Linked DNA regions of Natronorubrum tibetense GA33. Each later gene encodes a partner of the first gene's protein in a complex. Links are inferred from orthologs where the notes say so. Each region holds a gene or a part of one and is shown on either strand. Other genes may lie near its edges. The genes, in order: NATTI_RS0116080 and tuf.

The links.
Region 2: the proteins of NATTI_RS0116080 (region 1) and tuf are in contact, whole or in part, in a crystal structure (PDB 7CSL), measured with the Pyrococcus horikoshii proteins. The link is inferred for Natronorubrum tibetense GA33 from one-to-one orthologs. Residues at the interface, in WP_010884146.1 of Pyrococcus horikoshii: Phe4, Leu6, Val7, Val9, Arg11, Met13, Pro14, Thr15, Asp16, Pro17, Leu38, Ala39, Lys40, Glu44, Pro45, Ile46, Ala47, Phe48, Gly49, Leu50, Tyr56, Leu58, Arg60, Asp61, Glu62, Glu63, Tyr65, Ser66, Phe67, Asp68; in WP_010885563.1 of Pyrococcus horikoshii: Val16, Lys20, Ser21, Lys62, Arg65, Glu66, Arg67, Gly68, Val73, Ala74, His75, Ile88, Asp89, Ala90, Pro91, Gly92, His93, Asp95, Phe96, Lys98, Asn99, Gly103, Ala104, Asp227, Val228, Tyr229, Ile231, Val234, Val237, Val239.

The regions. Positions count from the first base shown.
Region 1 is NZ_KB913017.1:3,095,412-3,102,888, reverse strand. The notes cover bases 2,885-5,820. They hold NATTI_RS0116080 (elongation factor 1-beta), read right to left. Parts: upstream 4,518-5,820; coding sequence 4,251-4,517; downstream 2,885-4,250. Other genes in these bases: NATTI_RS0116070 (cation:proton antiporter domain-containing protein), read right to left, coding at 4,940-5,820; NATTI_RS25470 (HVO_2753 family zinc finger protein), read right to left, coding at 4,525-4,704; NATTI_RS0116085 (MFS transporter), read right to left, coding at 2,885-4,066. In the rest of the region: NATTI_RS0116105 (cystathionine gamma-synthase), read left to right, coding at 1-55; NATTI_RS0116100 (terpene synthase family protein), read right to left, coding at 275-1,270; NATTI_RS0116095 (MBL fold metallo-hydrolase), read left to right, coding at 1,422-2,111; NATTI_RS0116090 (hypothetical protein), read left to right, coding at 2,196-2,636; more of NATTI_RS0116085, read right to left, coding at 2,750-2,884; more of NATTI_RS0116070, read right to left, coding at 5,821-6,787; DNA repair protein NreA, read left to right, coding at 6,924-7,477. UniProt on the Methanocaldococcus jannaschii protein: Promotes the exchange of GDP for GTP in EF-1-alpha/GDP, thus allowing the regeneration of EF-1-alpha/GTP that could then be used to form the ternary complex EF-1-alpha/GTP/AAtRNA.
Region 2 is NZ_KB913017.1:2,688,677-2,696,217, forward strand. The notes cover bases 2,023-5,022. They hold tuf (translation elongation factor EF-1 subunit alpha), read right to left. Parts: upstream 4,156-5,022; coding sequence 2,890-4,155; downstream 2,023-2,889. Other genes in these bases: NATTI_RS0113940 (rhomboid family intramembrane serine protease), read right to left, coding at 2,023-2,063; rpsJ (30S ribosomal protein S10), read right to left, coding at 2,581-2,889; NATTI_RS0113955 (homoserine dehydrogenase), read right to left, coding at 4,481-5,022. Outside these bases: NATTI_RS0113935 (ATP-binding protein), read left to right, coding at 1-1,301; more of NATTI_RS0113940, read right to left, coding at 1,359-2,022; more of NATTI_RS0113955, read right to left, coding at 5,023-5,428; NATTI_RS0113960 (amino acid-binding protein), read right to left, coding at 5,425-5,994; NATTI_RS0113965 (NifU family protein), read right to left, coding at 6,174-6,563; NATTI_RS0113970 (hypothetical protein), read right to left, coding at 6,656-7,541. UniProt on the Methanocaldococcus jannaschii protein: GTP hydrolase that promotes the GTP-dependent binding of aminoacyl-tRNA to the A-site of ribosomes during protein biosynthesis.

The DNA.
Region 1 (7,477 bases):
CGTCGACGACCTGATCGACGATCTCGACGCGGCGATCGAATCGGCGCTTCACTGATCGAATCGATCTCGGAACGAGGATCCCCGTTCCGTCGGTCGACGAGCAGCGAATCAGACCGGCTCGAGCGTTGTTCCCACAGTGATGGCAGCGATTTCTCCATCCTCCGCAGCCGATTCGCTCGCTCAACCGTACAGTGTCTCACGAGGTCGTATCCGTTCGGCCGCTCGCAGACCTCAGTGCCCATGCCCGTCCCAACAGTCGCGGTGGGCGATCCGGTCAGTTCGACGGGCGGTTCGCCAGTTGCGCCCGAAAGATCGTCTCGAACCCCTCGAGATACGTCCGAAGATCGACACTGTCCACCGCCCCGACGAACTGCACCGCCTCGTCGTACTCGCTGCGCCAGCGATCGACGAAGTAGGCCTCGATCTCGGACTCACGGATCGCCGTAACGATCGGATCGACGGCGTCGCCCGTCGGCCGGGTCTCGAGCCCTCGCAGTTCGTCGATCGAGACGACGCCGGACTCGAGCGCGCGGACGACGACGCCCGAACTGTAGTCGCCTTCGGCGAGTTCGCGCTCCCAGGTCGCGATCCAGTTGCCGACTCGAGCCATCCGCTGTGCCCGCGTGACGACCTCCCGAACCGCCGCGAGTTCGGCCGCGTCGAACGACAACGAGGCGGCGAGATCGATATCGGCGAAACAGAGTACCATCATGTTGTGCGCGTCGTACGTCCAGAGTTCGCGCTCGGAGGCGAGCCCGGGGTGCTGGGCCAACAGCGCGGAGTAGTCGACCGACTGAAGCGCCTGCCGGAGGTCGAACCGGAACAGCGCCGCGAACTCCTCCGCTCGCGGACCGTCGTCGTACAGCGCTTGCAACGCCGCCCAGAGCTCCTGTTGAAATCGGACGTACTCGCCCGCGACGCCCGCTCGAGTCGGATCGGCGTCCTGATGCTCGAAGGGCACTTTCAACAGCTCTGCGAACGTCGCCCGGTCGCCGTATCGTTCGGCGACGTCGTCGACGACGGTGATGAACATCGTGGCGAGGACCTTCGCGCTTCGAGTCCGTCGGACGCGGTCCGTATCGACACACGAGAGGCCGAACTCGGCCGTCGCCCGGTAGAACCAACGCCAAAGCGATCGGTCTCGATCCGCAATCTGCTCGTCGTACGCGTCTGCCAGCGGACGAACCACCTCGGGGAGCGTCTGGGAAGCGGCGTCGGCGAACGGGTCGATCTCGACCTCGAGTCGTGGAACACTGGCGATGTTCGTCATTGTTGTAGTATTTACATCTATTAGATTTATTATTTTTCATTAGTACCGAACTTCTGAAACCGACCCACTTCCGGCACCGACCGTTGGTCTGCGGATTGGGAACCGGGAGCCGACGGACAATCATTTCGTTCTGGCGGTCGACGACTGGCGTATGGGAACGAACGAAAATCGCGAGGCGGGCGTTCACGCGCTCCCGATCACGGTCGACTACGGCGGCCGAGCGTTGCCGATCACCCCGACGCTCGTCGAAACCGAGCGCGGACCGATCCTGATCGACGTTGGCCCGGAAGGGGCCGTCGACGCCGTTCGAACGCATCTCCGATCGCTGGGGTACGAACTCGAGGATATCTGGCTTGTCCTCCTGACCCACCACGACGGCGACCACGCCGGGGGTCTCGCGGAGTTGCTCGAGCACGTCGACGCGGCCGTCGCGACCCACCGGAACGAAGCGCCGTACGTGACGGGGAAACGGGAGCCGATCAAGGGCGACGGCGATCGGTATCCGCCGGCTTCCGTCGACTTAGAGCTCACCGGGGGCGTCCGAATCCCGACCCTCGCAGGACCGATGGAAGTCGTCGACACCCCCGGCCACTCTCCGGGTCACATCTCGTTGCAGTTCCCCGAAGATGGCCTGTTGCTCGCCGGTGACGCGCTCGTCGCGGACGGGGATGGGCCGATAGACGGCCCGAAGCCCGAGTTCACACCGAACATGGACCGCGCGCTCGAGTCGGTGGCCGACCTGGCTGACCGCGATATCGAACACGTCGTCTGCTTCCACGGCGGCTACGTCGACTGCGGCTCCGAGGCTATTGGAGAAATTACCGAAACCCACCGGGACTGAGTGGGTCCGGTTGGACACTCCGGCCATCGGGTCGCAGCCCCCGAAACGGAATTCTCATCGGGCTCGAGCGACAACGCTCGCACAATGCGAATCGAACTTCGCGTCTGCCAGCACTGTCTGGACGGCGACGACGGACACGGCGGCCACCACAAATCGGCGCTGCTCCAGGATATGGTCGCGTGCGCTGAAGTAATTCAAGAGCACAAGGACGTACTCGACCTCGAAGACGTCCACATCCGGAAAGTCAAGGACACCGAGCAGGGGAAACCCGAGGCGCTGCCGGTCGTCGCGGCGACGATTCAGAACAACCAGATCGTCCTGAACGACACGCAACTCGTCGCGGAGGGACAGGACGGCAACATGCTGCTGTACGCGAACCCCGATGACATCCTGACAGTTCTTGCGGGCAACGTCGACGAAATCAGCAAGGCTGTCCCCGGCGACGTTACCGTCGACCTCTCGCCGAAGGGCGCAGAGATCATCTCCAGCGCCGGTCTCGGCGCGGACCGCGAAAAGCAGCCGTAACGTCCGGTGCGTCGGCTCGAGTCGACGAGGTCGGTTCCGGCACCCGCTTTTCGCCGGCCGCTCGAGTCGAGGTGCGACGGCCGACTCGAACCGATCGACCGACTGTGATATCGCTAGTCGGAACTCGAGACCGCCTGGTTCGGCGGCGATGTCCCCTCCCTGCGATCCCGGACGAGCAACCAGCACGAACACAGAAACCCGACCGCGACGGTGCCAGCGAGGATACCGAAGGCGATTCGGTAGCCGAACTCGGTGTAGGCGACGGTGCCGCCGACGGTCTCGCCGGTCTGATAGGCGTCGAGGGCCATCCCCATCACCGTCGGGAGAATCGTCCCGCCGATGAACCCCGCCGTGTTCACGGTCGCCGTCGCCACGCCGCTGGCGCCGGCCGGATACCGTTCCTTGACGACCGACAGCGAGAGCATCGCGGCGCCGAAGAGGAAGCCACAGGCCAGATACGAGACGGCGACGACGGCCAGCGGCGGTCGACCGAGAATCGGAACCGCGGCGAGCGCGACCGCGAACAGCCCGATTCCGATCGTCATCGGCAGCAGTCGCTGCCCCTGCCTGTCCGAGAGCCAGCCGATGGCCGTCGGACCGAACAGCACGCCGATCGATGCGAGGAGCGTAAAGTACGATGCCGTCGTGACGTTCACGTCGTAGACGACGACGATGTACGGCACGCCCCACATCCCCACCAGCGTCAACATTGCGCCGTTGCCCGCGAAGAACACGATCGAGAGCAGCCACTGGTCGAGATCGCGCGCGAGCGTCCGCAGGTGGCCGCCGATCTCCTCGAGCGTGACCGACGGCTGTTCGGGGACGCCCTCGATCGGTTCCAGCCCGGCGTCGGCCGGCGACTGACGTGCGAGGACGTAGACGGCTCCGGCCGCGACGAACCCGACGGCCGCGAGACCGAGCATCGTCTCCCGCCAGCCGAACAGTCCGACGGTGACCGCGAGCGGCGTCGTCGCGAGGATCGCGCCGAGACCGGCTACGCTGCCGGTTAGCCCCGTCATCGTCGCGAACTCGTCGGCACGGTACCAGTTCGCACAGAATCGAAGGATCGAGACGAAGATGACGCCGCTGCCGAGGCCGATGAGCGCACGCGAGCCGAACGCCGCGAGGTAGCTCCCGCTGAGTGCGAAGCCGACGGCCCCGGCGCTCAGGACGAGGGCCCCGATCGAGCCGACGTACCGCGGCCCGAGGCGATCGGCGAGGACGCCCGTGGGAATCTGGATCGCCGCGTAGATGAGGAAGAACGAGGCGTGCAGCGTCCCGAGCTGTGCCGCCGTCGTCTCGAAATCGGTGGTCAGCCGTTCCGACAGGACGGCCGTCGACAGCCGGTGGAGATTGACGAGCAAGAAGACGATCACCAGCGCTCCCCACGCGAGCCAGCGGCGTTTCGTCGGATCCGACAGGACGTTCACGTCGGGACTCTTTCTCAGGCGGGGTGGTAAGAATTCCGAGAGCCGCGTGGCTGGCGGAATGCGACTCGAGACCGAATCGCCGCGGCGACGACCGTCCAACGAGTCACGCTACGGCGAGTCATGAGGCGATGCTGACGGCTCTTCGGGAGTGGGTTCCTGCTGAAGAAGGCGGCCGAAAACCGGATTAGATACGGCCGACGTTCTCGACGCCGACGCTCTCGACGCCGTCGACTTCCGAGAAGTTCTCCTCGACGGTCTCCGTCCCGCCCGAGCCGTCAGGGACGATCACGGTGGGGTAGAGCGCGATGAGTCCGAATGCGACGTCTTCGCGTTCGACGCCGTTGATCTTCGCACCCTCAGGGAGGGCACTCTCGAGACGCTCCTGGAGCGAATCCAGGTCGATCTCTGGGCTGTCCGGCATGACCTTGATTTTGGCAGCTACTTTTCCCATGGGTATCTTACGGGCCGGTGAATCCGCAGTCGGGGCACTCGTAGAGGTTGCTCTGCTTGCGGCACTTGGCACAGCGGTAGATCTGGGCGCCACAGTCGGGACACTTGAAGGCGGCAGCGTTTGTGCCCGCGATGTTGATCCCGCAGGAGACGCAGGATCGGGTCTGCTTGTCGTCCGTCGTACTCATACCCCTCCCTTCCCGCCCGCCGTTTTTAACGGTTGTCTTTTGGGGGCTCGAGACCGATACGTTGTCCACGGTGCGTGTTGACGAGGGGTATGTGACGGTTGCCCCAGCGTTTTCTGAGCCAGAAAACGCCCGTCTGGATACTTTATATTCCAGCCGAAAGGGAAGGATGAGGTTCGGTGGGTGAACGCCAGACCGGACCTCTGCCTCTGACATTCTGCGGTCGAAACTGCAGCCGTCAGTCGTGCGGGTGAAACCGCCGGACGGCTGCTTTGACCGCGTCCTCGCGACCGAGGAACGTCACCTTGTCCCCCTCCTCGAGCACCGTCTCAGCGCTGGGGACGTACGTCTCGCCCTCGCGTGCGATGACGGCGACGATACAGCCGTCGGGGATCTCGGCGTCCAGTTCGGCGATGGTCGACCCGCCCAGATCGCTGGCGGTGACAGAGATCTCCTGGGCGTCGTGGCCCTCCCCGATCTGGGTCATCCACTGGGCGAGTGCGGGTCGCTCGATCTGGTTGTCGAGCGACCACGCTGTCGCACTCGAGACGTCGATCGCCCGGACGTCGAGCGTCTCGAAAGCGTCGACGTTGCCGGGCGTGTTGACCCGCGCGACGACGGTTTCGACGTCGTACTTCGTCCGTGCAAGCTGGCAGACCAGCAGGTTCGTGTCGTCGTCGGCCGTCGTCGCGACCGCGATCTTGGCATCCTCGATTCCCGCCTCTCGCAACGTTTCGTCGTCGGTGCCGTCGCCCTCGTGGGCGGTGTACCCGTCCCGCCGAAGGTTCTCGACCACGGTCGGGTCCTCGTCGATCAGGACGACGTTTTCCCCGCGATTCTCCAGTCGTGTGGCGAGCGACCGGCCGACTCGGCCGCCGCCGACGATAATGGTGCGCATTGGAATGACCTGAAAGTACTCTGCGATCTGACGGGCGAACCCCGCCTGTAAGACGACCGTGATGAAGATGACGAGAAAGACGGTTCCAGCGAGCGTCTGGGCGGCCTCGAACTGGCCCGCGGCCTCAAGTTCGATGGCGAACAGCGTCGCCACCGACGCCGGAATGATTCCCCGGGGACCGACGAACGAGAGGAACAACCGCTCGTCACGACTGAACTGCCGGTCGGTCGCCGAGACGGCCATGAGGATCGGACGGATGAACAGGGTGACCGCCACGACGACAGCGATACCCCCGATTCCGAGCCCGAGCAGCGAGTCGAAGTCGATCAGCGCCGCGAGCGAGATGAAGACGAACGAGAGCACGACCAGCGTGAGGTCGCGGTTGAACTGCAGGATCTCCTCGCGGTGGGGGAGATCGACGTTACCGAGGACGAAACCGGCAGTCGCGGCCGCGGCCACGCCGGTTTCGGAGAACACCGACTCGGCGAGCCCGAACGCGACGAGCGCGCCGACGAGCGTCACCAGCCGCGCCAGCTGGGGCGCGTTGCCGGCCGGCGTCGTGGCGTGAACGAGAATCGTCCGAACGACGAGCGCGACGACGATCCCGATACCGATCCCCGCCGCCAGCCGCTGGAGGAACGCCGGCGGAATCAGTTCCGGCGAGTCCCCGACGACGAGGACCTCGAAGATGACGATCGCGAGCACCGCGGCGGTCACGTCGTTGAAAATCCCTTCGGCCTCGAGGGCGGTCCCGACGTGTTCCCGGAGCGTGAGCACCTCGAGCAGCGGCGTGATCACCGTCGGGCCGGTCGCGATCAACAGCGCGCCGATCAGAAAGGCGACGTCCCACTCGGTGCCGAGGAAGAATCGAACCGCGAGCGCCGTTCCGACGAACGTCAGCGCCGCACCGATCGTCATCAGTCGAACCACGGCCTGTGGGGCCTGTTCGAGTTTCTCACGTCGGAGGTGAAAGGCGCCGTCGAAGATGATGATGGCAACGCTGACGCCCACGACCGTCGAGAGGCCATCGCCGAACGTTTCGATGGTGACGAAACCGAACCCTTCGGGACCGACGACGACGCCGATGCCGATGAGAAAGAGCACGCTGGGGACCTGCAGGCGTTTGGCGAGCACCTGCGCGCCGATGCCGAGCGCGAGGATTGCGATCACGACTGACAGGAGATCCACGGGTGTGTCGAGATGTACCACGAAGCAGTACATAACGTCTCGGCCGATTCCGGACCCTGAAACACCGATGCGACGACGACCGATCGTCGGCTCCCAACTCAACATTCAAACCCGGGCCACTCCTACACGTCACCGAATGCGCCTCGACGACTACATCGAGGATTTAGAGCCCGACGAAGAAGCCGAGCGACGGCGCCTCGCAAAGGAGAAGTCCTACGCGATCACGGACCATCTCGAGGAGTTCGAACAGCGGTTCGACAGCGCGCTCAGCGGCGACTCCCTCGTGGGATCGACGGCCCCGTCGATCTTCGTCGGCCGGTCGAACTACCCCGACATCCCCGTGGGACTCCTCTCGCCGGTCGGCGACGAGGACGCGGCCGAGGAGTACGTCACCGACGGCAACTGGTACCAACAGGGGTACGACATCCCGGACGTGCTCCAGCGACGCACGGGGCTGTTGAACTCAAGCAAGCGTGCGAACGTCGACTCGCCGAGCATCGCGAGTCGCCTGGCACCGTCCGTCCACGACACCTGGGACGGTTTCGTCGGCGTCCAGCGGGAGGTCGCCATCGCCGGCAAACCGGTCGACCTCGAGATCGGCCTGGACGACGCGCCTGATCTCGGACTCGACGCGGGGACGGACGTCGCGACGCCCCGCGGTCCGCGGGCCAACGCTCGCAACGCCGAACT
Region 2 (7,541 bases), 410 kb from region 1 along the record:
TCTATGGCCGGCGACGCCTCGGGAAGAGCGCGCTCGTCCGAGAGGCGATCCGGGACCGCGACGACGCGATCTACTGGCAGGCGACCGAGGAAACGGCGGCTGCCCAACTCGAGAACTTCGTCGAGACGGCCAGCGAGACGGTCCCGATGCTCGAGGACATCAAGCGCGACTGGGAGGCCCTGGTCCGGGCGCTCGGACGACAGGACGCGGTCGTCGTCATCGACGAGTTTCCGTATCTGGTCGAATCCGACGACGCGCTGCCCTCGAAGATCCAGCGGGTCTGGGACCTCCACCTCGAGGAGACGGCCGCGACGCTCGTGCTCGTGGGGTCGTCGATCAGCGTCATGGAAGAGAAGGTCCTCAGCGGTGGTAGCCCGCTGTACGGCCGCCGGACGGGGACGATCGACCTCCCGCCGCTCGAGCTTCGGGACGCACGGCGGTTCTATCCGGAGGACGATCCCGATTCGATCGTTCGGACGTGGAGCGTGTTCGGTGGAACGCCGTACTATCTGCAGGCGCTCACCCCCGATGCGTCGCTGGCCGAAAACATCCAGTCCCACGTGCTCTCCGAACACGGTGTCCTTCACAACGAACCCGAGTTCCTGTTGCGAACGGAGTTCGGCATCCGAGAGCCCCAGACGTACTACACGATCCTCCGGGCGATCGCGACGGGGAAGCGAGAGTCGAACGAGATCGCGGACTTTGCCGGCGTCGACTCGAACGCACTCAGCTCGTACCTCTCGAAGCTGCGCCGACTCCGGTTGATCGAACGAGATATTCCGGTGACGGCCAATCCAAACGCGACCCGGAAGAGCCGGTATCGGCTGAACGAGCCGCTGTTCAACTTCTGGTTCCAGTACGTCTACGGACAGGAGGGGAAGATCGCCCAACTCGGCGACGACGCCTACGAACAGCTGGTCGAACCGAGCTTTTCGGAGTACATGGGGACGATGTTCGAGCGCGTCTGCCAGAACGCGCTCCCGTCGCTCGTTCCCAAAACCTATCAGGGGATCGGCTACTGGTGGCACGACCACCACGAACTCGACGTCGTGGGACTCGCGAGCGACGGGACCCTCGTCGCTGGCGAGTGTAAGTACACCACCAGGGAGATGACGAAGAACGATCTAACCGCGCTCGAGCGACGAACGGCTCAGGTGCGGTGGACGCCACCCGAGGGCACCGAGCTGACACACCGCTACTGTTGTTTCTGCCGGTCCGGATTCTCGGCCGAACTTCGAGCGGTCGCCGAGAATCGAGACGACATTTCGCTGTTCACCCCGGCGGATATCGTCACGAACTGACTTCGAGCCCGATCCGACAGCGTACAGAGCAGCCCACGATTCGTCGTATTCGACCAGCTACAGCCTCGAGCCGCGCCCACCCGACCCGCCGACGTGTAACACCCGAAGCCGCCCGGCCAACAGTCCGACGAGGAAGCCCGTGAAGTGTGCGAACAGGGCGATTCCGGGGCCGCCGGTCGCAAGCGTCACGGCGATCGCCAGGCCGACGAACACCAGCACGGCAAACCACTGCGGGACGTCGATGAACGATGCCAACCCGGCCGACAGTCGGTTCGAGGCGATCAGGTAGCCCAACAGGGCGAAGACGGCCCCGCTGGCGCCGAGGACCGGAGCCTGTTCGACCCAGCCGCCGACGAGGGGCATCCCTTCGAAGACCCCGCTGAGGACGATCTGTGAGATTCCGGCGATCACGCCCGTCACCAGGAAGAACGTGTGGAATCGAAGTCGGGTAGTCGCCCGCGCGACGGGCCACCCGAAGACGATCAGCGCGAGGCTGTTCGACACCAAGTGGCCGATCCCGCCGTGGGCGTAGACGCTCGTGACGATCGTCCACGGGTTGGTCGTCAACGGCGTCGCGAGGACGAACAGGCCGGCCATCACGCCGATCCCAATGATTGCCGTGAGCTGCTGGGCGGCGAAGACGACGACGAAGACGATCAGGAGTTCGACGATGGGACTGCTCGACCCCTCGGTCGATCGGTCGTCCCCACTGGCGTCGGACCCGAGGGAGGTAACTGACTGCGACCGCGAACGCCTCGACATAGGAGCCTCTCCGACGGCGACCGACAAAAGCCTCCGCACTGACTCGTAGAGTGTGAGAACGGCGGACCGACTCGAGTGTGGTACGTGGTGGTGAACGTAGACGGACTCTCAGTGTGGACTCGAGTGGATCGCTGGTGAGGGTTTAGACCGGCTGTCGATTACGACTCGAGTATCCTGCTCGTGCTGGCGGCGATGAGGGCCACACCCTCCCCAACCGATTCGTTCGTTCCCTACGGTCTCTCACTCATCCACTGGAAGACGCAAGCGTCTTCCAAGCTGCTGAAAAATCGAAGATTTTTCGCATCGCGAGACGGCAACGCCGTCTCGACTGACTTCGCTCGTGCTACTCGCGAAGACCTCACGCGACTTCGGACCGCGGTTCGTCATCGACTCACCGCGGCCCAGCACGCGCCACTGCACGTGGACTGACGGTATGTACTCAGTACGTGAATAACCACACAGCTATCGCTCCGACCCAGAATCAACGCGCAAAAACGGTGAAAACGCGAATCGACCGTTAGTCTTCGAGGACGATCTCGATCGAGACGTCGTTCGGCACCTGAATGCGCATGAGCTGGCGGAGTGCGCGTTCGTCGGCGTCCAGATCGATCAGGCGCTTGTGGACGCGCATCTCCCAGTGCTCCCACGTGGCAGTGCCCTCGCCGTCAGGCGACTTCCGGGTCGGCACCTCGAGGGTCTTCGTCGGCAGCGGGATCGGACCGCTCAGGTTGACGCCGGTATTGTTCGCGATCTCGCGGACATCGTCACAGATGTCGTCTAAGTCTTCTGGGCTCGTGCCCGCGAGTCGAACGCGTGCCTGCTGCATTTATTCTTTCTCGTGAACTTCGAGGACCTTTCCGGCCGCGATGGTCTGACCCATGTCGCGGATGGCGAAGCTCCCGAGTTCTGGGATCTCGCTCGATGGCTCGATGCTGAGTGGCTTTTGTGGTCGGATGGTGACCACAGCAGCGTCACCCGACTGGATGAAGTCGGGATTCTCCTCGGCGACCTCGCCGCTTGCTGGGTCCATCTTCTTGTCGATGGACTCGATCGTACAGGCGACCTGTGCGGTGTGGGCGTGGAAGACCGGCGTGTAGCCAGCCGTGATCACGGACGGGTGCTGCATGACGACGACCTGGGCCTGGAACGTCTCGGCGACGCTTGGCGGCTCGTCGGCCGGGCCACAGACGTCACCGCGGCGGATGTCGTCCTTACCGATGCCGCGGACGTTGAATCCGACGTTGTCACCGGGCTCGGCTTTTGGCACCTCTTCGTGGTGCATCTCGATCGTCTTCACTTCGCCGCCCACGTCGCTGGGCTGGAAGGAGACGTTGTCGCCGATGTTCATGATACCGGTTTCGATACGTCCGACTGGGACGGTACCGATGCCGGAGATCGTGTAAACGTCCTGGATCGGGAGTCGGAGCGGCGCGTCCGTCGGTGGCTCCGGTGCCGGCAGGTCGTTGAGTGCCTCGAGCAGGGTACGGCCGTCGTACCACGGCGTGTTGTCGGAGGCTTCGGCGATGTTGTCGCCTTCGAACGCCGAGATCGGGATGAACGAGGCGTCGTCGGTCTGGAACTGAACCTGCTTGAGCAGCTGGTTCACTTCGTCGACGACATCGTCGAAGGTATCCTCTTTGTAGTCGACGACGTCCATCTTGTTGATGCCGATGATGAGTTCGTCGATACCGAGGGTTCGGGCCAGGAAGACGTGCTCCTGGGTCTGGGGCGCGACACCGTCGTCAGCGGCGACGACGAGGACGGCGTTGTCCGCCTGGGATGCGCCCGTGATCATGTTCTTGACGAAGTCGCGGTGGCCAGGACAGTCGACGATGGTAAACTCGTACTCGTCAGTCGAGAACTCCTGGTGGGCGATGTCGATGGTGACACCGCGCTCTCGCTCTTCGGCGAGGTTGTCCATGACGTAGGCGAACTCGAATCCGCCTTTGCCCTTCTCTTCTGCTTCTTCGCGGTGCTGTTCGATGACGTGCTCTGGTACGCTGCCTGTCTCGTACAGGAGGCGTCCCACGAGCGTGCTCTTCCCGTGGTCAACGTGGCCGATGATGGCCAGGTTCTGGTGTTGTTCGCTCATTGTTGTAGCTCACGCGCAGAGGCGCTTATATCGGTCTCTTTTGCTCGTTGCGGTTAAAACCATTTCGAAAGCGTATTCTGCCGATCCCGACGCCTTCTTGCGGTTTGGCTAGCATTCACACGATGTGGGCGGTTCGATCGACGGGCCTGTCGACCGGTGAGAGTGTCCCTCCGACACGTACTATCGCCTGTGCACGAATGAATATTTCAAACTCACTGACGAACTGCACTGGATACGTGAGAACGAGAGCGAACGTGTTGACGAGAACGACGTGTCGACGGGGCGAACGCGTCCCGACGTTCAGCGGTGACCGCGAATCGACCGGCTACAGCGGCGGGAGCCGACCCACGTCGGAGAGGATCGCCGTCGCCGTCTCCGGACCGCCCGCCCCGCGTCCGCTCGAGTGAAGCGAGCCCGCGTTTCGCGTCTCGATCTGAACGATGTTTCGCGTGCCGGTGACGGCCAGTGGACCGTTCTCGGGGACGAGTCGCGGCCCGACGCGGACGCCGTCGCGAGTCGCTTCGCCGATGAGGCGGATCGTCCGGCCGTCCTCTGCGGCGAGGTCGAGTGCACTACCGGGAATCGACTGGATGCCCTCGACCGTTGCGTCCTCGAGCGAGAACCCGCCGTCGGCGAGTACGTTTGCGAGGATGACGAACTTGAGCGCGGCGTCGGTGCCGTCGACGTCGAACGTCGGATCGGCTTCGGCCACGCCGAGGTCCTGAGCTTCTGCGAGGACGTGCTCGTAGTCGAGTCCCTCCGCGGCCATCCGCGTGAGGATGAAGTTCGCGGTGCCGTTGAGCACCCCGCGAACCGCAGTTACGGCCTGCGGCGTCGAATCTTCGATCGTCGAGAGCACCGGAATCGCTCCGCCGACCGTGGCCTCGAACCGGATCGATCCCTCGCTGTCGGCCTCGAGCGTGCGGAGTTCTTCGTACCGTTCCGCGACGGGGCCCTTGTTCGCTAACACGACGTGGCGGTCGGCCTCGAGTGCGCGTTCGACGTGCGAGAAGCCGGGTTCGGCGTCGCCGAGTGTCGTCGGCGTCGCCTCGACGAGGACGTCGTAGTCGGTTTCGAAGACGTCGACGGGATCGCTCGAGCCCAGCGCGTCGCCGCCGACCTTTCGCTCGAGTGTGCCCTCGATGTCGATCCCATCGGGATCGACCGTGGCGGTCGTGGAGTCGGCGATCGCGACGACGTCGTGTCCGTATTCGCCCGCGAGATCGGCCACCGAGCGGCCGACGTCACCGGCGCCGAGGATTGCGAGTTTCATGCGGCGTCACCTCCGAGGAGGGGTTCGACGACAGTGAGGTCTTTGTCCGAGCCGATGGAGCGAATCGCCTCGAGCGCCGCGTCGGACCGGCCGGAGTCGATGGCCAGTCGGATACGAGCACTCGAGACGGCCTCCGTCCCGTTGGGTGCAGAAAGCGAGAGGTCCCGGACGACGGCGTTCGCTTCGTCTTCGATCCGTGAGAGCGTGTTCGACAGGTCGTGTTCGACGATGTTGCCGACCAGCACGACGTTGATTTCCTCGCCGTAGTGTTCCGCACCGGCCTGAATCACGTTGACGCCGGCGTCGCGCAGGGCGTCGACGATACCGTCGAATCGATCCGGCGGTGACTCGAGATCGACCTCGACCGGGATGTGCCCGCGCGGGGTCATGTTGCCGCGCTCGTGGTGGATACTCAGCAGATTCCCACCGTTGTCGGCGATCGGTGCGAGCGCGCGAAGCAACTCGCCGGGCTCGTCGACGAGTTCGAGGCGGACGGTGTAGGCGCGAACACCGCCGTCCGTCTCCGTGTTCTCTTCCGCGGCGGAATTGTCACTCACTGCCGTCACCTCCTGCTTTCGGGCGTCCACACGTCGTCATGGTATACGACTCCGTAATGGGCGCGTAAAAGGATATAGGAATTCCCAAAATGATCCGGCCCTGTTACCGACACGCACACCGAGTCAGGGCGAGACACCGGTCGAGCATCGACTCGCTCCGGACGACGGGACTCGAGTCGGTTCGGGACTTAGAGGTGATCCTTTCCAGGGTTCGAAGAGCCCCAGTCGCCGCGACCGCCCTCGGTGCGGTCAACCCCCATGATCGATTCGGCCTGATCGGGGCCGCCGAGGCTCTCGCGGGGGTCGGGGACGCGGACCGTAATATCGTCGATTTCGGGCCAGGTGAGCAGTTCGGCCTCGATGTTGCTCGACGTGATACCGCTGACCGAACAGCCCTCGCAGCCGCCGCCGAGTTCGATAATCACTTCGCCGGTCTCGGGGTCCGCTTCCCGGACGGCGCTCGTCCCGCCGTGCATCTGAATGATCGGCATCTCTCGGGTGAGCCAGGACTCGACGCGCTCTTTGAGCGACGGCTCGCCGTCCGCATCGGCGTCGGCTGCTGCGTCGGACGTAGTCATTACCCGAACTACGGGTTCGAACGGTGAATAAGGTTTTGACAGCTGCTACCATCCATCAGGATCAACCCTGAGGATTTCGGGCGATGGAGCGGTTACCGATCGGTGTCGTCGCGGCGACGGAGCCACTCGAGCGCGACGGCCCCGCCGGCGAGTCCGGCGAGACCGGCCGCGCCGGTGAATCCGGGGATCGAATCGAGCGGGTCGCCGGACGCGCTCGAGTCGGGATCTGGATCGGTCGAGAAGGTGTACAGCGCGCCCTCAGTCTCAGCGCCGGGAATGAGCGGCGTGCTGCTCGCGACGAACGTCTCGCCGGGGTCGGCGACGCGTGCGGTCCAGAAGCCGGCCGTGTCGGTGTCGCGCCAGTGGGCCAGTTCCTCGGGTTCGGCGGGATCGCTCACGTCGTGGATCTTGACGCCGCCCTGGTACCACGAGGAGTAGAGACGGTCGTCGCGCAGTTCGAAGTTGTGGGCCGTCGTCCACTCCTCGCCGTAGTAGGAGGCGTCGTCCGCGGGGGGCGCGTCGATCGAGGCAAGTTTCCCGGGCTCGGTCGGGTCACTCACGTCGTAGAGATCGATCCCACCGGGGCCGTCGGGTTCGTCACCGCCCGTCGCCCAGGCCTCCCGGCCGACCGCGAGGAGGTCGCCGGTGTCGTCGACCGCCGAGTAGTGGTCGTTGCCCGGCAACCCCATCTGTGCCTCGTTGTCGTCGAGCGCCAACGATTCCTCGAGATCGATGTCCATCACGCGCGAAACGTACTCAGGTTCGGTTGGATCGCTCACGTCGATCAGATAGGTTCCGGCGTTCCAGTGGGCGAGATAGGCGATCTCATCGTGGACGTAGACGTCGTGATTGTAGCGTGCGAGCCAGTAGACCTCCTGCCATTCGGGTTCGTGTTCGACGAGCGACCAGCGACCGATCTCCGCGACATCGTCGTCGCTCACGTCGAATATGACGAGCGGGTTCTCAGCCTCGCTGTTG